Regions from separate parts of the Corynebacterium hansenii genome, predicted to be linked through region 2. Evidence: predicted binding sites of a transcription regulator. Region 2 holds the regulator's gene; the other holds the start of a gene.
The links. The regulator LexA, encoded in region 2, represses DNA repair genes until DNA is damaged. The targets are predictions, from matches to a motif close to CGAACANNTGTTCG.
Positions count from the first base shown of each region.

Region 1: a site for LexA is predicted at 6,920-6,933, ahead of CHAN_RS13085 (HNH endonuclease signature motif containing protein). Genes of this name have one in related genera too.

Region 1 covers NZ_CP047211.1:2,942,731-2,955,074, forward strand. Annotated here, with positions in the region: gene betT (choline BCCT transporter BetT) at 1-1,684, opposite strand, end outside; gene betA (choline dehydrogenase) at 1,921-3,660, shown strand; gene CHAN_RS13080 (carboxymuconolactone decarboxylase family protein) at 3,946-4,359, opposite strand; gene CHAN_RS13085 (HNH endonuclease signature motif containing protein) at 4,621-6,852, opposite strand; gene CHAN_RS13090 (globin domain-containing protein) at 7,054-8,268, opposite strand; gene CHAN_RS13095 (RrF2 family transcriptional regulator) at 8,456-8,896, opposite strand; gene CHAN_RS13100 (phosphoenolpyruvate carboxykinase (GTP)) at 9,268-11,106, opposite strand; gene CHAN_RS13105 (DUF6802 family protein) at 11,217-11,807, opposite strand; gene CHAN_RS13110 (hypothetical protein) at 12,052-12,344, opposite strand, start outside.
Region 2 covers NZ_CP047211.1:1,351,556-1,363,899, forward strand. Annotated here, with positions in the region: gene CHAN_RS06000 (FeoC-like transcriptional regulator) at 1-220, shown strand, start outside; gene hflX (GTPase HflX) at 320-1,834, shown strand; gene CHAN_RS06010 (uracil-xanthine permease family protein) at 1,974-3,254, shown strand; gene CHAN_RS06015 (HPr family phosphocarrier protein) at 3,402-3,674, opposite strand; gene CHAN_RS06020 (PTS fructose transporter subunit IIABC) at 3,717-5,807, opposite strand; gene CHAN_RS06025 (1-phosphofructokinase family hexose kinase) at 5,995-6,960, opposite strand; gene CHAN_RS06030 (DeoR/GlpR family DNA-binding transcription regulator) at 6,957-7,736, opposite strand; gene ptsP (phosphoenolpyruvate--protein phosphotransferase) at 8,033-9,718, shown strand; gene lexA (transcriptional repressor LexA) at 10,077-10,787, opposite strand; gene CHAN_RS06045 (hypothetical protein) at 11,337-11,609, shown strand; gene nrdR (transcriptional regulator NrdR) at 11,683-12,132, shown strand; gene hrpA (ATP-dependent RNA helicase HrpA) at 12,261-12,344, opposite strand, start outside.

The DNA of each region.
Region 1 (12,344 bases), 1.5 Mb from region 2:
TGGCGCGCGTCAGGCGCTGGCGCCAGTTGCCGCCCGCGCCGTCGGCCCGGCCGGAGATGGCGCCTCGGATGGTCCGCGTCGCGGAGTCCTTCTGCAACATCTCCAGGCGCAGGGACTTGAACAGGCCGTACATGATCAGGTAGATGACCACCGCGAACGGCAGGCCCATGACGATCGTCGCCGACTGCAGCGTCGGGATGCCGCCGACGAAGAGCATGGCGATGGTCAGGACACCGACCACCACAGCCCAGAAGATGCGCGACCACGCCGCCCCGTCCTGGCGGGTGTCGGTGATCTTCGAGGTGAAGTTGCTCATCACCAGCGCGGCGGAGTCCGCCGAGGTGATGTACAGCAACAGGCCGATCAGCGACGCGACGCCCGCGACCACCATGCCGGCCGGGTACTGCTCGAGCAGCAGGTAGAACGCGCGCTCCGGCATGTCGACGGCCATCTGCCCGAACTCGTCGTCCCCGCCGAGGACCAGATCGAGGGCGGAGTTGCCGAACACGGACACCCACAGCAGCACGAAAACGAACGGGATGGTCAGCGTGCCCACGATGAACTGCCGCAGGCTGCGGCCGCGCGAAATGCGCGCCAGGAACAGGCCGACGAACGGCGCCCACGCGACCCACCAGGCCCAGAAGAACAGGGTCCACGAGTTCATCCACTCCTGCGCGTCGGAGAACGCGTAGGTGTCCATGGTCATGGACGGGAACTTGGACACGTACTCGCCGATGTTCATGACCAGCGCATCGAACAGGAACGCGGTGCGGCCGGTGACCAGGATGTACAGCATCAGGCCGATGGCCAGGCCGACGTTGAACTCCGACAGGCGGCGGATGCCCTTGTCCACGCCCGACACCGCCGAAATCGTGGCCACGAACACGGCGACGACGATCAGCGCGATCTGCATCGGGATGTTCTCGGGCAGGTCGAACAGGACCTTCAGCCCGTAGTTCAGCTGCACGACGCCGATGCCCAGCGACGTGGCCACGCCGAAGACGGTGCCGAGCATCGCGGCGATCTCGACGGCATCGCCCGCCGCCCCGTGGATGCGCTTGCCGATGATCGGGTACAGCGCGGACCTGATGGTCAGCGGCATGTTCAGGCGGTAGGCGAAGTAGCCGAACGCCATGCCCATCAGCGCATACAGCGCCCACCCCGTGATGCCGTAGTGGAACAGGGTGAACACGACGGCCTGGCGGGCGGCCTCGATGGTCTCCGGGTCGCCGGCCGGCGGGCCGTAGAACTGGGCGACCGGCTCCGCGACCGAGAAGAACAGCAGGTCGACGCCGATGCCGGCGGCGAAGAGCATCGACGCCCACGAAAACAGGTTGTACTGCGGTTTCGCGTGGTCCGGGCCGAGCTTGACGTGGCCCGCCTTCGACACGGCGATCCAGATCATGAACAGCACCGCGACGGTGGCGGTGACCACGTAGAACCAGCCGAGATTCTCCGACACGGCGGAGACGATCGCGGCCAGGGTGTTCGCGGCGTTCTCGCGCGCGAAAATCGCCCACAACGCGATCGCGATGATGCCGGCACCGGAAACCAGGAACACCGGCAGGTTCACCGGCGGCGATTCCGGCGGCCCGGCTTGCGATGCGGGACCGTAGGGGCTGTGCCGCTCGGGGGCGATTGAGCTTGCCGACGGCTCACGGGCCGGTGATGGACGTTCATTCATAAGAAATATCCCTCGTTTGACTCATGACCGTTCAAGTGTAGGCCGTTAATCAAATCGACCCATGTGACCAGCCGCATATACGGTGATAATCATCACGCTGACCAGCGACGATGACGCGGCGCGGCAACTTGACACTACTGGGCAAGTTGGCACGGGCCGCCGAGGTCATGTCATCCTTTGGGGGAACCCGCTGCGTGACAGCGCACCCCCGCTACCCCACGACATCCGGAGGAAACATGCCCGCATTCCCCTTCTCCCGCCGCCGGAAGAACTCCGCCGACGGACCCGTCGAGCACAAGGACATCGTCATCGTCGGCGCCGGCTCCGCCGGTTCCGTCCTGGCCAACCGCCTCTCGGACGACTTCACCACCTCCGTCCTCGTCCTCGAGGCCGGCCGCATGGACTCGCTGTGGGACCTGTACATCCACATGCCGTCGGCGTTCTCGTTCCCCATCGGCAACCGCTTCTACGACTGGGCCTACGAATCCGAACCCGAACCGGAGATGAACGGGCGCCGCATCTACCACGCCCGCGGCAAGGTCGTCGGCGGCTCCTCGTCCATCAACGGGCAGATCTACCAGCGCGGCAACCCCATGGACTACGAAAAGTGGGGCGCCCGCGAAGGCCTCGAAGAGTGGGGCTGGAGCAACGTCCTGCCCTACTTCAAGCGCATGGAAAACGCCCTCGGCTCCGACCCGGATGACCCCCGCCGCGGCCACGACGGCCCGCTGCGCATGAAGCGCGGACCGGCGGACTCCCCGCTGTTCAAGGCCTTCTTCAAGTCCATCGAGCAGGCCGGCTACCACTACACCCCCGACGTCAACGGCTACCGCCAGGAAGGCTTCGGCCCCTTCGACGCCAACATCGACGGCGGCAAGCGCCTGTCGGCGTCGCGCGCCTACCTCCACCCCGCGCTCAAGCGCCCGAACGTCGAACTGCGCACCCGCGCCCACACCACCCGCATCCTCTTCGAAGGCACCAAGGCCGTCGGCGTCGAATACCGCAAGGGCGGCCGACTGCACCAGGTCCGCGCCGACAAGGTCATCCTGGCCGGCGGCGCATTCAACTCGCCCCAGCTCCTCCAGCTGTCCGGCGTGGGCGACAAGGACCTGCTGAACAAGGTGGGCATCAACGTCGTCAAGCACCTGCCCGGCGTCGGCGAAAACCTGCAGGACCACCTCGAGGTCTACGTCCAGTACAACTGCACCAAGCCCGTCAGCTCCCAGCCGTACCTGGAGAAGTGGCGCTGGCCGTTCATCGGCCTGCAGTGGATCCTGACCAAGAAGGGCCCCGTGGCCACCTCGCACTTCGAAGGCGGCGGCTTCGCCCGCTCCAACGAAAACGAGGCCTACCCCAACCTCATGTTCCACTTCCTGCCGCTGGCCATGCGCTACGACGGCACGAAGCCCGAAGGCGACCACGGCTTCCAGTTCCACGTCGGCCCCATGTACTCCGACGCCCGCGGCCACGTGCGCATCACGTCCTCGGACCCGATGAAGAAGCCCGAGATCCTGTTCAACTACCTCTCCACCGACCAGGACCGCCGCGAATGGGTCGAGGCCATCCGGACGTCCCGCAAGCTGCTGGACACCCCCGCCATGCGCGAATACTGGGACGTCGAAACCTCCCCCGGCGCCGACGTCGAAACCGACGAACAGATCCTCGACTGGGTCCGCCGCGACGCCGAGACCGCACTGCACCCGTCCTGCACCTGCGTCATGGGCCCCGAGTCCGACGAAATGGCCGTCGTGAACCCCGACACCATGGGCGTCCACGGCACCGAAGGCCTCTACGTGGTCGACGCGTCCGTGCTGCCCGGCATCACCAACGGCAACATCTACGCCCCGACCATGATGATCGCCGAGAAGGCCGCCGACCTCATCGCCGGAAAGACCCCGCTCGAGCCGCTGGACCTGCCCTACTACCGGGCCGGCCACGGCGACCCGCTCGACCCGCCGGAGGCTGCGGCCAAGTAGCCGGGCAGTTTGGGTCAAACGCGTTGGGTCGCGCTCGGCAGAATCGGGTTCGGCAGGTCGGCTCAGGAATGTCGGGCCCGGCAAGTCGGCTCAGGTTTGTCGGGACCGGCAAGTCGGCTCTGGAAGGTCGGGCCGGCAGGTCGGATCCGTTAGACCGGCTTCAGCAAGTCGGGTCCGGCGGTCCAGCTGAGCCGGCCCAGTAAAACGCTCGGGCGGCAACGGATCCCCCATCCGTTGCCGCCCGTTTTCGGCGTCTGACGCCGACCGGCTCGCGCCAAGCGCGCCTTACTCGCCCTGCAGCGGGCCGAGTTCCTCCACCAGAACCTCCTGGACGACCTTCATCGCGGACAGTGCCGCGGGGGCACCGCAGTAACCGGCGGTGTGGATGACGGCCTCCGTGATTTCCTCGCGGGACAGGCCGTTGCGCAGACCACCGCGGACGTGACCGCGCAGCTCGCCGGTGGCGCGCAGGGCCACGAGCATCCCGATGTTGAGCAGGCTGCGGTCGCGATTCGCCAAGCCATCGCGGGTCCACACGGAACCCCAGACCGTCTCCGTGATGTGCCGCTGGAGACCCTCGCCGTCGGTGCCGGCGTTGCGCTCGAGTGCGGCGTCGACGAAGTCGTCGCCCATCACCTCGCGGCGGACGCGAATGCCGGCGTCGAAACGGCCATCTTCGGTGGAATTCTGATCGGTCATGTGAATCGTGCCCCTCGTCGTGTGGATCGCCTGCGCCGGCGGCGCCGTTGATGCCGTCTGCACCGCGGTGGCGGTGGGCACCACGGGCGCGGTTGGTACCTGCTGCGGCGAGTTCGCCGCCGGGTTCGTGGGCGTCGACCACGTCCGGTTGCACCATCTGCGCCATGGGCGAATTGTGATCGGTTCATTATCATCACATCGCGCCGCGGTTGTCCGTTCGGACACCCCCTTTTCGAGTGCACCTCGTCACCCCGCCGAGGCTCATCGCCACAGGGTCCCGCGCGCTTCCTCCATTTCGCGCCGCTCCTTCTGGTACTTCGCCCACCACGTTGCGCTCCATCCGGGCGATTTCCTGGCGGCGGGAGAATCGTTGAACTCCGGAGCTTTCCCGGGGAACCGGTGCCCCGCGCGCCCCGTATCCCTCGGGTGCGTGGCGTGCCCGCAGCCGGGAGCGGATTTGGTGTCGTCGTTCTCGCGGTGATGCTCGGGGCAACGGTAAGTCAGATTGTCGATGTCGGTGCCTCCCCCATTTGCCCAGTCGTCGATGTGGTGCGTTTCGCAATCGATCGCCGGCTTTTCGCAGCCCGGGTACGTGCACACGGTTTCCGAGGCGAGGAGGGCAATCCGCTGACACAGGCTCGCGGTGCGCCGCGACCGCCCCAGTTGCAGGGGCCTGCCCGCGAGGTCATCGAGTTCCGCCAGCCACGAGTACGTGTCGGCGCCGAGCGACAGCAGCTCCTCCAGCGTGAGGTCAATGCCCGTATTCGTCGGGAACCGCTTTCGATCCAACCGCTTCGCCTTCAGTTCCTCATCCAGTTCCGACGCGCGTATCGCGACGACCACGGCCCCCACTCCCGGCAACTTCTTCCCCAACGGTTTGGCGCTGCCCGAAAACAGGTCCGCGACGAACGGGCATTGCTCCGGATCCCACCATGGCGAGTCGGTTCGCACCCACCGCAGCAGCCCCTGCTCCGGCCCACCCGGCCCACGGGTTCCCCGCGACGGCTGCCCATCCGGCGCCTTCTCATTCGGCGGGTGCGTCCGGCGCTGCGGTTGACCCGGTGGCTGCGTGTCCGGCGACTTCTCATTCGGTGGGTGCGTGCGTCGCCGCGATTGCTCCGGGGACTGCGCGTCCGGCGGCAACTCTCCCGGTGCCCATGCGCCCGATGGCTGCGGTTCGGGTGACCGTCCACCCGCGGGCGGGTCCCCATCGAAGCCGCCACCGGATTCGGCATGGCTTTTCTGCTTTGCGACGCCGCCGGCATCCCAATTGCCGCCATCGTCCCCGAAGCCACCGGCATCCCAATTGCCGCCATCGTCCCCGAAGCCACCGGTTTCCCAATTGCCGCCATCACCACCACCGTCGGCCCATTCCGGCCCGGCGAGGATGTTCACCATGATGTGGTGGAGTGCATGAACCCGCCGTTGGCCGACCGTCCGGAAGTCGGAGGTCCCCTCGGGCAAGTCCATGAACATCCCCGGCGCGGCGTTGACGTGCATGGCCGCGTTGACCAGAGCGGCCGTCGGCGCGGGCAACAGCGCGGTCATCCTGCACATGCCGTTGACATCCGGAGCGTGGACGGTCAGATACGCCTTCGATGCGCCGGCCTTTTCCTTCGACTTCCGTTTGCGCAGATGAGGTTCCGCTTCGGACGACATCATGGGGAGGAATCCCGCGGCCTTCGTCTCATCGACCTTGTCGGCGATGGCGTCGGCCACCTTCTCGACCATCCCGTGCTCCTGCCCGTCGAAGGCACCGAGAAACCTGTTCAGCTGCCGTGAGCGTTCGATGGGGAAGTTGCCCTTGCGCGCGGACGCTTCCAGGGACGCCGCGATTTCCCGGCGCTTTTCCTGAAGCTCGGCTCTCGCGGCTATTTCCTCGGCGTTTGCCTCCGGGGGAGGGTCAGGGTCCGGCTGCGGCCGGAGCGTGTCGCGGTACTCGATGATGTGCGCCGCCTGCGAGTCGGTGCAGTCCAAGATTCGGCGGAGGTAGGACTTTGCGGTGGCCCTCCCTCCCAGCCTCCGGTGCGCCTCGACGGTGAGCGCGACGTCGGCGAAGAGCCCGAGGACGGCGTCGGACTGGCGCAGGAACAGGAAGAACTTGGCCATCGCACCTTCGAGCCGGTCATATCCCGGATCCCCGGCGTCGGTGATTTCCGATCGAAGGTCGAGCGCCACCAGCTGCGAGACGATGCCGCCCAGCTCACGAACGAGCCGTTCCGCCCGGATCCCGGTCGACTCGTTTGACTCGGGTGTGCCGGGCGGCCCCATTAAGCCCCAGTCGGGCCGTTCGCTTAGCGCCGCTCCCGCCCCAGTGCCCACCACGCTGCCGGAATCAACGTCGGCTCCCTTGTCCGAACCATCGTCCGCTCCGGCACCGGGCCCATCGCTTGCTCCAGCGACGGGAGCGACGCCGGCCTCACCTCCAGAATCGATCCCGGCACGAGCGCCAACTCCGACGCCCGAGCCACACTCGCCTTCATTTTCGGACACGACCCCTCCCGAACTCCATGATCCCCGCATCACGTGAACGTTTGTTCCAACGCCCACGATAAGCGTCCGAACAGCCCTTCGCCACCCGGACACGACAATCACGGTCCCCCAGGTCAAATGACAAGCGACGCCCGCCCGCCCCGAACAACCGCTCGGGACGAACGGGCGCCGCAAAGGCACCTCAGGCCGGAGCCCTACACGTCACGCATCCAGCAGCCAGTCGTTGGGGCTGAACAGCTCGAAGTGGATGCGGGCACGGTCGACGCCGCGCTCGGCGAGCTGGCCTCGGACGTGCTGCAGGAAGCCGTTTCCGCCGCAGATGTAGAACTGCGCGCCCTCCGGCAGCTCGACGCCGCCATTGTCGGACAGGTCCATGAATTCCGGCTCGTACCAGCGCTTCTCGGAACCGTTGACCAGAGCCTCGACCGCGGCCCCACGCTCCGCGCCGAGCGCGTCGGCCGCCTCCGACCGGTCGGCATGGCAGGACAGCACCCGGCGCTCCGACCCGTTGGCGGCGAGGAAGTTGAGCATGCCGACCATCGGCGTCGCGCCGATGCCGGCGGACACCAGCACCACCGGCTCATCCGAGTCCACGTCGAGCACCAGATCCCCCGCGGGCAGGGAAGTCTCGATCTCATCGCCGACACGCACGTCGTCGCACAGCTTGTTGGACACCTCGCCGGCGGGCAGGTTCGCGAGTTCATCGGCGGGCACGCGGCGGACGGCGAACTTCAGCACGCCCTCGCCCGGCACGCCGACCAGCGAGTACTGGCGCAGCTGGCGCGCGCCATCCGCCATCGTCTGCCGCACGGAAATGTACTGCCCCGGCTCAAATCCGGGCAGCTCCGTCCCCTTGCCGCGCACGCCGAACACGACGACGTCGTCGCTCAGATCCTCCCGCGAGACGACCTCCGCCGCGCGGAACACGTCTCCGGGGGCGACGCCGGACTCGTCGTAAAGCTGCTTTTCGAAGTCCACCAGAACGCGCTGCATTTCCAGGTACACCGCATCCCACGCATCGCGGACGGCGCCCTGGAACACCTCGGGGGTCAGGACCTCCTCGATGGCGTCGAACAGGTGGCGGTGGACGATGGGGTACTGCTCCTCGACGATGCCGACGGAGATGTGCTTGTGGCCGATGCGCGCCAGCAGCTCTTCGGGGGCGGGGGCATCGGGGTCGACGAGCGTGGCGGCGAACGTGGCCACGGAGGCGGCGAGCGCCTTCTGCTGCGCGCCCTGCTTCTGATTGCCGCGATTGAAGGTGTCGGCGAGCAGCTCCGGATGGGCGGTGAACATGCGGCGGTAGAAGTTCGGGGTGATATCGCCGATGTTCGCGCCGACGACGGGCAGCGTCTGGCGGATGATCTCCGCCTGCTCGTCGGTGAGGCCGGTTTTTTTGACGTCGATGGTGGCCATGGGTGCTCCCTGTGGGATGTCGGGGTGGGGGTCGCCGACAACGCTAGCACCTAATGCGCATCTGCTTTGCGCATTAACCGGAGCGGGGGTAACGGGCCAGGTGGGACGGTCAAAAAACAGCTGGCCCTTGCTTTGCGACGGCCACCCCCGCCGCCACCGAGGAGAGTGGAGAATTCCCCCGGGAGCGCTATTCGGGCTTGCCCACGCCGAGCAGCTGGAGCGGCGTTCCCGCGCCGCGGTCCGGCACGAGATCGCGGATGGTGATGGGGTCGAGGTGCGCGAAGAACGCCTCCTGGGCGCCCGCGAGCGCGCCGCGCAGCCGGCAGCCGGGCAGCAGCGGGCAGTTCGTGCCGACGCAGTCGACGACCTCGCCGCCCTCCAGTTCGCGGAGGATATGCCCCACGGAGCGATCCAGGGCACCGTCGGCGAGGTAGATGCCGCCATAGCGCCCCTTGACGGCGGTGACCAGCTCCATTTCGACGAGTTTGGTCACGACCTTCGCCACGTGGGCCCGCGACGCATTGAGCTCGTCGGCCACCGCCCCCGCGGTGAATTTCCGCCCGGGTTCGCCCGCCGCCATGCGCATGATGATCCGGAGGCTCAGGTCGGAGAACACCGTGAGCTGCATGTCGGGCACAACCTCTCTGGTCACGAAAGCGGGCGCGGCGCGGATTCGGGCGGCGCGTGCGATCCGGCGCTCGGGGCCCGCCGGGCTTTCGCTGCCAGTGACTTTATCCGAACCCCAGCTGCGTAAATAGCCCCCGAGCATGTCTTTTTCGTCACGCGTCGATGAATCGTGCCAAATGTACCCGACCGGGTATCCGGCCACACCCATTACCCCCACCCGTACCGGGCCGGCGGCATGCGGTACCCCCGGCCTCGCGCGGCACCCCCGGCAACAGAACACGCCCCTCCCTCCGCCGGCGCGATGCCGGCGTCGGAAGGGGCGATCCTGGACGCGTATTGCGAACCGGGCGGGCCCGGCTCACCGAAGGCGAATCACTTCTTGGTCTCGCGCTCCTTGATGCGGGCCTTCAGGGCCTCGAGCTCGTCCCACATCTCCTGCGGCATGCGGTCGCCGAGGGACTTCAGCCATTCCTCGTTGTCCGCGATGTCGCCCTGCCACTTCTCGGCCGGGGCCTTCAGGGCTTCCTTGACGTCCTCGATCGGGGTGTCCAGGCCGGTGAGGTCCAGGTCCTCGGCGCGGGCGGTCTTGCCCACGACGGTTTCCTTGGCCTCGACGCGGCCCTCGATGCGGTCGATGATCCACTTCAGGACGCGCGAGTTGTCGCCGAAGCCCGGCCACAGGAAGCGGCCGTCGTCGCCGCGGCGGAACCAGTTGACCAGGAAGACGGACGGCATGTTGTCGCCGCCCTTCTTGCCCATGTCGACCCAGTGCTGCAGGTAGTCGCCGACGTTGTAGCCGATGAACGGCAGCATGGCCATCGGGTCGTGGCGCAGCGAGCCGACCTTCGCCTCGGCGGAGGCGGCGGTCTGGCCGGAAGCCAGGGTCGCGCCGATGAAGGTGGCGTGGTTCCAGGACAGGGCCTCGGTCACCAGCGGCACGGTGTCGGGGCGGCGGCCGCCGAACAGGATGGCGTCGAGCGGGACGCCCTTCCAGTCGTTGAACTCCGGAGCCGCGACCGGGCACTGCGCGATCGGGGTGCAGTAGCGGGAGTTCGGGTGCGAGGACAGCTCATCGGAGTCGGGGGTCCAGTCGTTGCCCTTCCAGTCGATGAGGTGCTCCGGCTTGCCTTCCAGGCCCTCCCACCAGACGTCGCCGTCATCGGTGAGCGCGACGTTGGTGAAGATGGAGTTGCCCTTCTCCAGGGTCTTCATCGCGTTCGGGTTGGAGTCGTAGTTGGTGCCGGGGGCGACGCCGAAGAAGCCGTTCTCCGGGTTGACGGCGTACAGGCGGCCGTCCTCGCCGAACTTCAGCCAGGCGATGTCGTCGCCGACGACCTCGGCCTTCCAGCCCTCGATGGTCGGGGTCAGCATGGCCAGGTTGGTCTTGCCGCAGGCCGACGGGAACGCGGCGGCGACGTAGTAGACCTTGTCCGACGGGTCGGTGAGCTTCAGGATGAGCATGTGCTCGGCCATCCAGCCCTCTTCCTTGGCCATGACCGAGGCGATGCGGAGGGCGTAGCACTTCTTGGCCAGGATGGCGTTGCCGCCGTAGCCGGAGCCGTAGGACCAGATTTCCTTGGTCTCGGGGAAGTGCGTGATGTACTTGGTGTCGTTGCACGGCCAGGTGGAGTCTTCCTCGCCCTCGGCCAGCGGCGCGCCCACGGAGTGCAGGGCGTGGACGAAGTCGCCGTCCTTGCCGATCTTGTCCAGCGCGTCCTGGCCCATGCGGGTCATGATGCGCATCGACAGCACGACGTACTCCGAGTCGGTGAGCTGGACGCCGAGCTTCGGCGACGGGTCATCGATCGGGCCCATGCAGAAGGGGACGACGAACATGGTGCGGCCCTTCATGGAGCCGCGGTAATGCTCGAGCATCTCCTCCTTCATCTTGGCCGGGTCCGCCCAGTTGTTGGTCGGGCCGGCGTCCTCCTCCTTTTCGGAGCAGATGAAGGTGCGGGACTCGACGCGGGCGACGTCGGCCGGGTTGGAGCGCGCCAGGAAGGAGTTGGGGCGCTTCTCCTCGTTGAGCTTGATGAACGTGCCCTTGTCGACCAGGTCCTGGGAAAGGCGGTCCCACTCCTCCTGGGAGCCGTCGGCGAAGACGACCTTGTCCGGGGTGGTGAGCTCTGCGACCTCGGCGATCCACCTGAGCAGCTCGGCGTTCTCGGTCGGGGCCTGCCCCTGCAGACCCGGGATGGAAGGTGCGGACATCTGTTCTCCTGACTATGGATTTCGCGTCTCGTTATCAGGCTACCGTCGCTCATCTAAACTTGCCGCCGACGAACGTGAGACGAACCCCACAGCGATCCTTTTGGGGAAGATCACGCCCAGCGGCCCCTTTCGCCCCGTTCCCATTCATGAACGCCCCAGGTCGCAGGGCCGCCCGGCTTTGCGACGGGATCGGCGCCCACCCCCGAGGGGGTGCCCCCGGAACTTTCCGCCCCCGTTCCCGAGGCCGCGGTCCACGTCTCGTACGTCCCATCGAACAGGACCGTGGTGACGTGATCGACTGTGCCATCTCCGTCGATGTCCGAGTAGATGCTCAGGCCCCGGTCGTCGGCGAGCGTGACGGAATCGGCGACGCCGTCCCCGTCGGCGTCCGCGGAGACCGGCCCGATGTCGAAGTACTCGCCGCCGATGCGCAGGATCATCCCGTCGCCGGTCGCCCCCGCAACGCCTCCGGCACCCGCCACGGTGCCCACCGTGCCATCCACCCCGATGGTGCCCGCCATCCCCTCCGCGCCAGCGGCACCCGCCATGCCCGCTTCTAATGGGTCGATCGCGGCGAGGTCGCCGAGACCGCACGCCGCCGCGGGCCCGGCGCCGCCGCCGATGCCGGTGCCGGTGCCGTCGATCCCGCCGGTTCCGTCGGCGCCGTGGCTTCCGGGGCCCCCGAAGATTCCGTCCATCATTTCCTTCTCCTACTCGACCTCATATTCGGCCTCTGCATATTCGGTCTCTGCTTCGCGATATTCGGTCTCTGCTTCGCGCCGTTCCGTTCGTCCGCCATTCCGGTCCCGCTCATCTCGCGCATCTCATCTCGCGCATCTCATCTCACGCATCTCATCTCACACACCGTCCCGTCACTTCCCGCCGTTCCCCGCGTTCCCTTCACGTCCCCCACATCCATCACGCCCCCACATCCCCCGCATCCCCTCACCCGGTTTCCGCCCTCAGCGCCGCCGCGAGGTGCCGGGCGCGCCATCCGTCCGCCGGCACCGGCGTTTCGGCGCGCAGCGTCGTCGCGATGTCCCGGTCCCAGGTGCGGCGGACCTTCGCCAGGTGCGCGGCCATCCACCCGGCCCGCTCGCGGGCGATCCGCCGGCGCCGCCCTCCGATCGCCAGCGATGCCGCCAGCCCGAATCCCGCCAGCCCCGTCACGGTCGCCGACGCCCAGCTCGGCAGCCCCGCCCATTGCAGCGGCCCGCCGAGGACCCCGCCCGCGCCGA
Region 2 (12,344 bases):
CGCGGAGATCGCCGAGCGCACCGGGCTGTCCCGCGCCACCGTCGACGCGGCCATCGAGCACCTCGAGCGCACCGGATCGCTGCGCCGCGAGCGGATGGCGTCGTCGTGCCCGTCCGGCGGCTGCGCCCATGCGACGGCCGACGGGGGAGCGTGCTCGTCGTCCGGCAACGGCGCGGGCGAGCGGGGTCCCGTCGCCCTCGTGCTCACCCGCAGGCCCTGACCGCCGGGGAAACGGGGTAGGCGCGGACGGCGGGGCGCGCGGCGATATGGGCTTTCGCGGTGGTCGTGAGACAATGGCCGGAACATGACTGAAACCCCCATGAATGACATTTACCCCGACGAGTCGCCCGGCGAGGACCTCGCCGGGGACGCGACCGTCGGCAAGCCCGACGGGGGCGCGCCCGACAACCCGGCCGCGCAGCCGACCGTCGGCGATCTCGACCTGGAGGCCCGTTCCTCCCTGCGCCGCCTGACCCGCGCGGCCACGCACACCACCGACGCCGAGGACATCACCGAGGTCGAGTACCGCCAGCTGCGCCTCGAACGCGTGATCCTGCTCGGCGTGTGGACCCAGGGCACCCTCGCCGAAGCCGAAGCGGCGATGGACGAGCTCGCCGCGCTGGCCGAAACCGCCGGCTCCGAGGTCCTCGAATCGGTCCTCCAGCGGCGCGACAAGCCCGACCCCGGCACCTACATCGGATCGGGCAAGGTCGCCGAACTGCGGGACATCGTCAAGGCCACCGGCGCCGACACCGTCATCGCCGACGGCGAGCTCTCGCCCGGCCAGCTCGTCGCGCTGGAGGACAAGCTCGACGCCAAGGTCATCGACCGCACCATGCTCATCCTGGACATCTTCGCCCAGCACGCGAAGTCCAAGGAGGGCAAGGCGCAGGTGTCGCTCGCCCAGATGCAGTACCTGATCACCCGGCTGCGCGGCTGGGGTCACTCGCTGTCCCGCCAGGCCGGCGGCCGCGCCGGCTCCAACGGCGGCGTCGGCCTGCGCGGTCCCGGCGAAACGAAGATCGAGACCGACCGCCGGCGCCTGCGCCAGGACATGGCCCGCATCCGCCGCGAACTCGAGGGAATGAAGACCTCCCGCCAGGTCAAGCGCGCCCGCCGCAAGGCCGGCCACCTGCCGCGGATCGCCATCGCCGGCTACACCAACGCCGGCAAGTCCTCGCTGCTCAACGCGCTGACCGGCGCGGGCGTCCTCGTGGAGGACGCGCTCTTCGCCACCCTGGACCCGACGACCCGCCGCGCGGAGCTCCGCGACGGCCGCACGGTCATCGTCACCGACACCGTCGGCTTCGTCCGCCACCTGCCCACGCAGCTGGTCGAGGCGTTCCGCTCGACGCTGGAGGAGATCCTGGAGGCGGACCTGATCCTCCACGTCGTCGACGGCTCCGACCCGTTCCCGCTGGAGCAGATCCGCACCGTCAACACGGTCATCGAGGACATCGCCGCAGAGCAGAAGGCCGACGTGCCGCCGGAGCTGCTGGTGGTCAACAAAATCGACCTGGCCGAGCCCGCGACGCTCGCCGAACTGCGCCACGCGCTCGACGACGTCGTGTTCACCTCCGCCGCCACCGGCGAGGGCATCGCCGAGCTGGAGACGCGCATCGAGCTGGCGCTCAACGCCATGGACGCCCACGTCTCGGTCCTCGTGCCCTTCGACCGCGGCGACGTCGTGTCGCGCCTGCACGAGCAGGCCACCGTCCTCGACGAGCAGTACGGCGCCGACGGCACGGTCCTGGACGTCCGGCTGCCGCAGTCGATGGCACGGGAACTCGGGGAGTTCATCGTCGATCCCGACTTGCCGGAGCCGGGCGCGTAACATCACGCGCGTGACCAACGAGCATCACCCCACGGACCCCGGCCCGGACATCAATTCCACAGAGCCGGACGCCGCCACCGGGCGAACCGACGCCGCCACCGACCCGAACCACCCCGACCACCCGGCCGCCCGCGGGCGGCTGTTCGGCTGGGACGTGCACGGCGACGGCCGCACCATCGCGCCCGGCGCCGTCGTCGCACCGGAGGAGCGCCTGGACTGGCCGCGCACCATCGGCATCGGCATGCAGCACGTCATCGCCATGTTCGGCGCGACGCTGCTCGTGCCGCTGCTGACCGGCTTCCCGGTCAACACCACGCTGCTGTTCTCGGGCGTGGGCACGATCCTGTTCCTCCTCATCACCCGCAACCGGCTGCCCAGCTACCTCGGCTCGTCCTTCGCGTTCATCGCGCCGCTGACCGCCACGCAGGCGCAGGGCATCGGGGCGCAGGCGGGCGTCGTCGTCACCGCCGGCGCGGTGCTCATGGTCGTCGGCTTCATCGTGAAGAAGGCCGGCCGCCGCGCCCTCGACGCCGTCATGCCGCCCGCCGTCACCGGCGCGATCGTCGCGCTCATCGGCTTCAACCTGGCGCCCGTCGCCGCGAAGAACTTCGCCACGCAGCCGCTGGTCGCCGCGGTGACCACGGCGACGATCCTCGTGGCCACCGTCGCCGGCCGCGGCATGGTCGCCCGGCTGGGCGTGCTCATCGGCGTCGTCGTCGGCTGGGCATTCGCCACCGCCACCGGCAACCTGTCGCCGGAGGCCACCGCGTCGGTGGGCGAGGCCGCCTGGTTCGGGCTCCCGGACTTCCACGCGCCGGAGTTCCACCTCAACGCCATGCTCATCGGCCTGCCCGTGATCGTGGTGCTCATCGCCGAAAACGTCGGCCACGTCAAGGCCGTGTCCGCCATGACGCGCCGCGACCTCGACGACCTCGCCGGCGATGCGCTCATCGCCGACGGCCTGGCCACGACGCTGGCCGGTTCCGCCGGCGGCTCCGGCACCACCACGTACGCCGAGAACATCGGCGTCATGGCCGCCACCCGCGTGTACTCGACCGCCGCCTACTGGGTCGCCGCGGCCACGGCCATCGCCCTGGCGTTCATCCCGAAGTTCGGCGCGCTGATCCTCACCATCCCCGAGGGCGTCCTCGGCGGTGCGACGCTGGTGCTCTACGGCCTCATCGGCATGCTGGGCATCCGCATCTGGATGGACAACGGCGTCGACTTCAACAACCCCGTCAACCTCGTCGCCGCGGCCACCGCGATGATCGCGGGCATCGGCAACCTCACCCTGTCCATCGGCTCCCTTCAGCTGGAGGGCATCGCCTGGGGTTCCGTCGGCATCATCGCCGGCTACCCGGTGCTCCGGTGGCTCTACCGCCGCGTCGGCGAAGGACAGTTCACCGACGTCAGGGAGTAGCGCGGCTCAAGAGCGTCGCCGCGAACGAATGGCGCGCCCCCGCGCCCCGGCACGAACGCGAAGGCCCCGCCCGGACACTCTTCCGGGCGGGGCCGCGTCATTCGGGTGGACGCCCTCACGCGGGCGTCGCAAAGCAGAAGCGGGGGACTACTCGTCGTCCAGGTTCTGCTCGATGAGGCCGGCGATCTTCTCGACCGCTTCGGCATCGTCGGAGGTGACGGTGACCTGGTCGCCGTGCTCGGCGCCCAGGGCCATGATCATGAGGGAGCTGGCGGCGTCGGCGGGCTCGTCGTCCTCGTCGGCGTCCACGAGCTCGATGAGGATCTCCTCGTCGTACTCGGCGGCGGCATCGGCGATCAGCGTCGCGGGGCGGGCATGCAGGCCGACGGTCGAACCGACGGTCACGGTCTTGGAGGCCATGGTGGTGGTGATCCTTTCGGTGGTTGTCCTTGGTTACCGACTTTACGCGGTCGCGGCGACTGCGGCCGGGGCATCGCCCGAAACCGCGGGGGCCGTGTCGACCTTCCGGGGCCACAGCTGCTTCAGCGCGCTGACCAGCACCGCGCCGACGATCGCACCGGCGATGATCGCCGCGAACCAGCCGAGGACGTTGTCGATGGCGAAGAACACGAACACGCCGCCGTGCGGGGCGCGCGACGCCGCGCCGAAGGCCATGGACATCGCGCCGGTGACCGCGCCGCCGGCCATGATCGCCGGGATGACGCGCAGCGGATCGGCCGCGGCGAAGGGGATCGCGCCCTCGGAGATGAACGAGGCGCCGAGCAGCCAACCGGCCTTGCCGTTCTCGCGCTCCGCCTGGGTGTACAGCTTCGGGCGCAGGGCGGAGGACAGGGCCATCGCCAGCGGCGGCACCATGCCGGCGCCCATGACCGCAGCCATGATCTGCATGGAGGCCTCGTCACCCGTGGACAGGCCGGCGGTGGCGAAGAGGTACGCGGCCTTGTTGATCGGCCCGCCCATGTCGGCGCACATCATCAGGCCGACGATGATGCCCAGCAGGATCGCGGAGCTGCCGGACATGCCGCCCAGCCATGCGGCCAGGGAGTTCATCAGCGACGTCAGCGGGCGGCCGAGGAACAGGAACATCAGCAGGCCGACGCCGACGGAGGCGACCAGAGGCACGATGACCACCGGCATCAGCGACGCCAGCCAGCGCGGCACGGACAGCGACGTCAGCCACAGGGCGATGAGGCCGGCGATGATGCCGGTGACCAGGCCGCCGAGGAAGCCCGCGCCGATGGCGACGGAGATCGCGCCGCCGATGAAGCCCGGCGCGATGCCGGGGCGGCCGGCGAGGCCGTAGGCGATGAACGCGGACAGGATGGCCACGATCACGCCCATGCCGAAGTTGCCCGTCGCGAACAGGACCGCACCGAGGTAGAGCAGGAAACCGGAGCGTTCGACGGTGGTGACGGTGCCGTCGGCCATCGTGATGTCGTTGCCCGGCAGGTTCCACAGCGTGTAGTCCTGCGACACGCGCTCGGCGACGCCGGCGACCTCGTAGCCGCCGAACAGGAAGCCCAGGGCGAGCAGCAGACCGCCCGCGGCGACGAACGGCACCATGTAGCTGACGCCCGTCATGACCGCCTGCTGGATGCGCTTGCCCCAGCCCAGGCCGGAACCGCCTTCGCTTGACGACGACGCGGCGTCCTCGGAGACCGCCGTGCCCGCGACGCGCTTGGCGTTGGGGTCGGAGGCGGCCGCGACGGCCTCGTCGATCATGGCGGCGGGCTCGTTGATGGCGCGCTTGACGCCGGACTCGATGACGGGCTTGCCCGCGAAGCGGCCGCGTTCCTTCACCCCGACGTCGGTGGCGAAGATGACCGCGTCGGCGGCGGCGATCGTTTCGGCCGGCAGGGCCTTCACCGCCGAGGAGCCCTGGGTCTCCACGACGACCTCGACGTCGTCGCGTTCGTCGGCCACCTGCGTCAGCGAGTCGGCGGCCATGTAAGTGTGGGCGATGCCGGTCGGGCAGGCGGTGACGGCGACGATGCGGGTGACCGGCGTCGACGGGGTGGCGGGTACCGGGGCGGAGCGTTCCGACGCCGCGGTGGTCTCGGTCGCGGACTTGCGGGCGGTTCCGGCGAGGTGCGCGTCGACGACGTCGACGATCTCCTCCGGGGTCGCGGCGCCGCGCAGGGCGGCGCGGAAATCCTTCTTGACCAGGCCGCGCGCGAGCTTGGAGAGGATCTTCAGGTGCGCCTTGCCGCCGCCGGCGGGGGCGGCGATGAGGAACACCAGATCGGCGGGGCCGTCGGGGCCCGAGAAATCGACCGGGTTGGTCAAGCGGGCGAAGGCCAGGGTCGGCTCGGTGACGGACTCCGAGCGGCAGTGGGGGATGGCCACGCCGCCGGGCACGCCGGTGCCGGACTTGGCTTCGCGGGCCAGGGCGTCGGCGGCGAGCTCATCGGCGTCCGCGGCGCGGCCGGAGGTGCTGACCAGCGACGCCAGATGCCGGATGACGGACTCCGGGGTACCGCCCGGGGCGATGTCGAGTTCGACGAGCTCCGGGAGGATGACCTGGGATGACATTGGGGACTCCTCGTCGGGTAAGAGGGGGGTTGAGTGAGATGGGGTGGGAGAAAGAGGGGGCAGATTGAAAGAAGACGGGGGAAGCGGACAGGTTGAAGTGGGCCGGAGAGACGGCGGTGAGCGGGGAAGCGGCGCGGTAGGTGGGGAGCGGTAGGGGGGGGCGAAGGAGGCGGAGGGGAAGCGGCGCCTAGATTTCCCGGACGACGACGGCGTCCGGGTTCGTCTGGTCCGGCCGCGGGATCGTGGTGCCGGGCAGCGACGTGGCGGCCGAGCCGTAGGCGACCGCGCGGGCCAGGGCGCCGGCGGGGTCGAGCCCGTCTTCGCGGGCGAGCAGGTATCCCGCCAGGGAGCTGTCCCCGGCGCCGACCGTGGACAGCGGCACGATGGGCGGAGGGGAGGCCGCGAGCGCGGGGCCGTCGTCGAGCACGAGGGCCGCGCCGGCGGCGCCGAGCGTCACCAGCACCTCGCCGACGCCGGCCGCGTTGAGCCGGCGGGCGGCGGCGACGACCGGCGCAAGGTCGCCCGCGGCGGCGCGCTCTTCCAGCTCATGGCCGTCCAGGCCGGCGAGCTGGCCGAGTTCGAGGCCGTTGGGCTTCATGACCTCCGGCGCGGTGGAGGGGAAGGACTCGCCGAGCGACAGCAGCGGCGCGTCCGAGGTGTCCACGGCGATGCCGGCATCCGGGTTGGCCTCGCGGACGCGGCGGACGCACGTGCCCCAGAAGTCGACGGGCACGCCCGGCGGCAGGGAACCGGCGAGGACGACCCAGGAGGCCTGCGGCGCGTGGTGGACGAGTCGGCCGAGGACGCGTTCGATGTCCTCTTCCTCCAGGTGCGCCCCCGGGGTGTTGAGCTTCGTGGTCGTGCCGTCGTCTTCGACGATGGTGAGATTGACGCGGGCTTCGTCGGGCAGGTCGATCGCCTCGTGCGGGATCGTCGTCTGCGCGAGCAGCCGGGAAAAGCGGCCGTTCTTCGCCGCCGGGTAGAGGGCCAGCGTCTCGTGGCCGGCATTGGCGACGGCCGCCGAGACGTTGACGCCCTTTCCTCCGGGGACGTCGGATTGCATGGCCAGACGGTAGACGCCGCCCCGCTCGAGGGGGCCCTTGATGGTCGTGGTTCGGTCGATGGACGGGTTTGCGGTGAGAGTGAGAATCATCGGGCGACGATCACCTTGATGTCGTGGTCCTGCAGTTCGTCGATGAACGCCTGCGGGGCCGATGGGTCCGTGATGACGACGTCGATGTCGTCGAGGGCTGCGAAGCTGACCAGGAAATCGCGGCCGAGCTTCGTGGAATCGCACATGACCACCACCTTGCGGGCGTTGGTGATCATGGCTCGTTTGACGGCGGCCTCCTGCGGGTCCGCGGTGGAGAGGCCGTGGTCGATGGTCAGGGCGTTGGAGCCGATGAACGCGACGTCCGCGCGCATCAGCGCCAGCGACCGCAGGGCGGCGTCGCCGACGACGGCCTGCGTGATGGCCCGGACCTGGCCCCCGAGCAGCTGGAGCTCGATGTACGGGGCACCCGCCAGCGTCAGGGCGCTGGGGAGGGAGTTGGTGACCACGGACCAGTGCCGCTCCTCGGGGAACGCCGCCATGAGTTCGGCCAGCGCCTCGGTCGTGGTGCCGGCGTCGAGGAACACGCCGCCGCCGGAGGACGGCAGGAAATCAACCGCCGCGCGGGCGATGGAACGCTTGGCGTCCTTCTGGGCCTTCTTGCGCGCGTCGACGCTGACCTCCACCGTCTGGAACGACTTGGCGGCGACCGCGCCACCGTGGACGCGGTGCACCGCCCCTTCGGCGTCCAGCTGCGCGAGGTCGCGGCGGATCGTCTCGGCCGTGACGTCGAAATGGTGGGCGAGGTCGGACACCGTCACCCTTCCCTCGACGGCCGTCAGCGAAGCTATCTTTCGTCGGCGTTCTTCTGCGTACACGTCGTCTCCTGTGTCCTCCCGGCGCGAACCTGAATGATGTCCGTTCGGGGGTCGTTTGCCCGTTTCCGGGCCAGTTTGTGGGCTGGGGTTTATGGGCTCTGGGCTTGGGATTGCCGGTCCAGAGGGGTGCCGATAGGCTGTGTTCAACTACTCCTGATTATGCCCGAATGTGTGGGAAAGTCAAGCAAAATTTGGGTTTCCGTGTGGGAAATGTGGAGTAGTATCGGAGGAAAGCGATTTCCCCCGGACCGTGTCCACCCCAGGTGAATCGATCCACGACGTTTTCAGGAGAGCACATGTCCCCGTCCGCATCCTTGAAGGCCACCGCAGTAGTTCCGGGGGTGGGTTACGCGCCCGCCGTGTGGGTGTGCCCGCGCCCCGAACTGCCCCACGAGGGGGAACCGATCGCCGGCGGGGACGTCGACGCCGAGGTCGAAAGGTTCCGGGCCGCCGCGACCGCCGTCTCGGAGCGCCTCGCCGCCCGGGCCGGACGAGCCGAGGGCAATGCCGCGGAAGTTCTGCTGGCCACCTCGAAGCTCACCCTGGACCGCGGGTGGCACCGGGCGGCGGTGAAGAACATCAAGTCCGGCATCAGCGCGGAGTCGGCGACGGTGGCGGCGATCGAGAAGTTCGTCGAGATGTTCAAGGCCGCCGGCGGCGTCATGGCCGAGCGCACCACGGACCTGGAGGACATCCGCGACCGAGTCATCGCGGAGCTTCGCGGCGAGAACGAGCCCGGGCTGCCCGCGGTGACCGTTCCCTCCGTGCTGCTCGCCGATGACCTGTCGCCCGCCGACACGGCCACCCTGGATCCGGCGCTGTTCGTCGCGATGGTGACGGAGTTGGGCGGCCCGACCTCCCATACCGCGATCATCGCCCGCCAGCTCGGCGTGCCGTGCGCCGTCGCGGCGGGAGCGGGACTGCGCGCCATCGAGGAAGGCTCCATGACGCTCGTGGACGGCGCGAAGGGACTGATCACCGTCGATCCGGACCCGGAGGTCGCGGACGCCGCGGTGGCCGAGGCCGCGCGGATGGCGGAGAAGATCGCGGCATGGTCCGGTCCCGGGCGCACCGCAGACGGCGTGAGCGTGCAGCTGCTGGCCAACGTCGGAGACGGAAACGCCGCACGCATCGCGGCCGAGGGCGATGCGGAGGGCATCGGCCTGTTCCGCACGGAACTGTGCTTCCTGTCCGCCGCGACGGAGCCGACGGTGGAGAACCAGGCCGACATCTACGCCTCGGTGCTCAAGGCGTTCCCGGATTCGAAGATCGTGCTCCGAACGCTGGACGCCGGCTCGGACAAGCCGTTGGCGTTCGCGAACCTCGATCACGAGGACAACCCTGCTCTGGGCGTGCGCGGTCTGCGCATCTCGCGCTCGAGCTCCGGCCTGATGGAGCGCCAGCTCGACGCCATCGCGTTGGCGGGGGAGAAGGCCGGCCGCGGCGAGGGGGCGCCGACGTGGGTGATGGCGCCGATGGTGGCGACGCTGGAGGAGGCCGAGTGGTTCGCGGGCCTGTGCCGCGAGCGCGGCCTCACCCCGGGCGCGATGATCGAGATCCCGGCCGCCGCGCTGATGAGCCACGACCTGATGAAGGTGCTGGACTTCGTGTCCATCGGCACCAACGACCTGACGCAGTACGCGATGGCCGCCGACCGTCTTTCGCCGCACCTGGCATACCTGACGGATCCGTGGCAGCCGGCTGTGCTGCGGCTGATCGACATGACGTGCAAGTCGGGCCGGGACACGGGCACTCCCGTGGGCGTTTGCGGCGAGGCGGCCGCGGATCCGTTGCTGGCCTGCGTGCTCGTGGGCCTCGGCGTGAACTCGCTGTCCGCCGCGGCCACGGCCCTGCCGGGCGTGGGCGCGCAGTTGGCTGAGGTCACCGCCCAACAGTGCGCCGATGCCGCCCGCGTCGCGCTGGATGCGTCGGACGCCGACGGTGCCCGCGCCGCCGTGCGCGAGCTTTTCGGCTTGGAGTAGTGGCGGGCCGCCGGCAATTGTGTCCCGTGACGTTGCGATTGGCTTCTGCGGCGGTTGAGCCGTCCCGCCACCGCAACCCGCTGGGATGCACCGGCTAACCCACCCCGAATGCGCAACCCCACCCGCTGTAACGGGTGGGGTTGCGCATTCGGGGTGGGTTTACGTCAAAGTGCCGTGCATCGACCGGATGGAGGGAGGGCGGGTGCCCGGTGCGGCGATTCTCCGGCTGCCGCCTCCATCGGTGGGCGTCCGCCAGCCCATCAGCCTGCGTTCGTCGCGGGCACCCACCGGCACTGGACCATCCCAGGTCCCGCGATGCCCCAATAGCCGGCGTCCGCAGCCTCACGCGATATGACGGTTAAAGCCGTCGCAGGACGCTGACGACGCGGCCGAGGATGGTCACGCCCGCGTCGACCGGAATTGGCTCGAAGGCCTCGTTGTGGGGGAGCAGCCACTTGCCCGAGCGGTCTTCGTGCCATTCCTTGACGGTGGCCTCGCTGTCGGCCCCGCCGTCGATCATCGCGGCGACGTAATCGCCGTTCTCGGCGGTGTGCTGCGACTTCACCACGACCCAGTCGCCGTCGAAGATGCCCGCGTCGACCATCGATTCGCCGACGACGCGGAGCATGTACAGCTCGCCGGACTCGACGAGCTCGGCGGGCAGCGCCATGTGCTCGTCGATGCTCTGCTCCGCGAGGATCGGGTTGCCGGCCGCGATCTGGCCGACGATGGGGACGTAGGTGGGGGCGGCGGCGCCTTCCGGAACGTCGGGGACGGTGGCCGTCTTCGGCTTCGGACCGGGCTTGCCCGCGTGGGTGTCGAGCTTCTGCTTCAGATCGCGCACGTCCACGGCGCGGGGCTTGTGGGGGTCACGGCGCAGCGCGCCCTTCTTCTCCAGTTCCTTGAGCTGGTACGCCACGGAAGATGTCGAGTTGAGCCCGACGGCGTCGCCGATCTCCCGGATGCTCGGCGGGTACCCGCGCAACGACACCGCGTCCTGGATGACCTCGAGGATCCGCCGCTGGCGATCGGTCAACGCTTGCTTGCTCGGCTGCTTCTTGTCGGCCATGTTTCCACTCCCACTGGGTTAGGTCGTGCTCGATTGCGTCGTGCTCTGGTCGATCGGCCATCGGGACGATCGGGTCTGCGAACCCGTGCCTGCCGTTCGAACACGACACTACACCAAACGACGACGGGGTGGCACAACTGTTCGAAGTTTTCGCCCCCGTGTCTGGACGGGATCCGAACGCGGTGCTATAAATCGAACACAGGAACGCAGTCGAACATCCGTGCAGTGAATTCGGGCGGCATTTTCGAATCCGTTTCGTATCCTGACCGCGGATGACCGGATGGAAGGAACCAACCGATGACCGCCTTTATCGAAGACTACCGCACGTCCACCGTGAACTGGTACAACGACGACTTGGGACTCTACGTCCCGTCGTGGGTCGGGGAGCAGTCGCGCCCCGCGTCGCCGCCGGAGCGCGACCGTGGTAAGGCCTCCGGTGTTCGAACCGGTGCGCCCGCGGATCGAACGCGGGTCCGCACTTCACGTCGGCCCTCCAGTCGTCGCCCGGGCGGTGTTTCCGGGCCCTCGCGGCGTCCGAACACACGGGGAATGAAACTCAATTCGGCGCCCACCCACGGTGTTTCGAACATCGCGCACGTGCGCGACGGGCGTTCGATCGTGCGGGGCCCCGTCCAGGGGGTGCGGCGCAATGCCGTCTCCCTCGCCATCGTCGCCGGCGTGGGCGCCGTGTTCGGGCTCATGCTCCACTTCTCCGGGTTGGGGGCGCCGACCCCCGATGCCCCTCCGGCCCCGACCTACGTCGGCGTCTCCTCCACCGGCGCGAATGGTGCGTCGGACACGGCGGACGCCGCGCTCAAGTAGGGCAGCCGGCGCACCGTCGAGTGGCCTAACGGGCGATTAAGAGGTGGCCGCCCGGCCCCGTATGCTCGTATGCGTGCATTGCCAGTTTTGCCACCATGACCAGACGAAGGTCATCGATTCGCGTCTCATCGACGACGGTATGACCATCCGCCGCCGGCGGGAGTGCCTGGCGTGCGGGAAACGTTTCAGCACCCTCGAACGGTCGCAGCTCATCGTCGTCAAGCGGGACGGCGTCGTGGAGGATTTCAGCCGCGACAAGGTGATCCGCGGCGTGCGACGCGCGTGCCAGGGCCGAGATCTGCCCGAGGCGTCGCTGAAGCTGCTGGCGCAGCAGGTGGAGGAGACCCTTCGTTCCAAGGGCACTCCGCGCGTCAACTCCAACGACATCGGGCTGGCGATCCTCGAACCGCTGCGCGACCTCGACGAAGTCGGCTACCTGCGCTTCGCGTCGGTGTACAAGTCCTTCACCTCCGCGCAGGACTTCGAAAACGAGATCCTGGCGCTGCGCAACCGCGAAAAGTAAGCCGCGGCGATTGGGGCACGGCAAGTAGACAGCGCCGGTCATAACGCGGCACGAATCCGGCACCGGGCAAGCGAGGCCAGCCGCCCCGCCCGGGAAGCACGGGCGCGATGGCCCGGCCCCGCCCGGTTCTACCGCAGCTTGTCGATCGCCTTCTTCACGCGCTGCGGCGACACCGTCCGAGCCGTGCCCAGGCGCTGCGCGAACAAACTCAC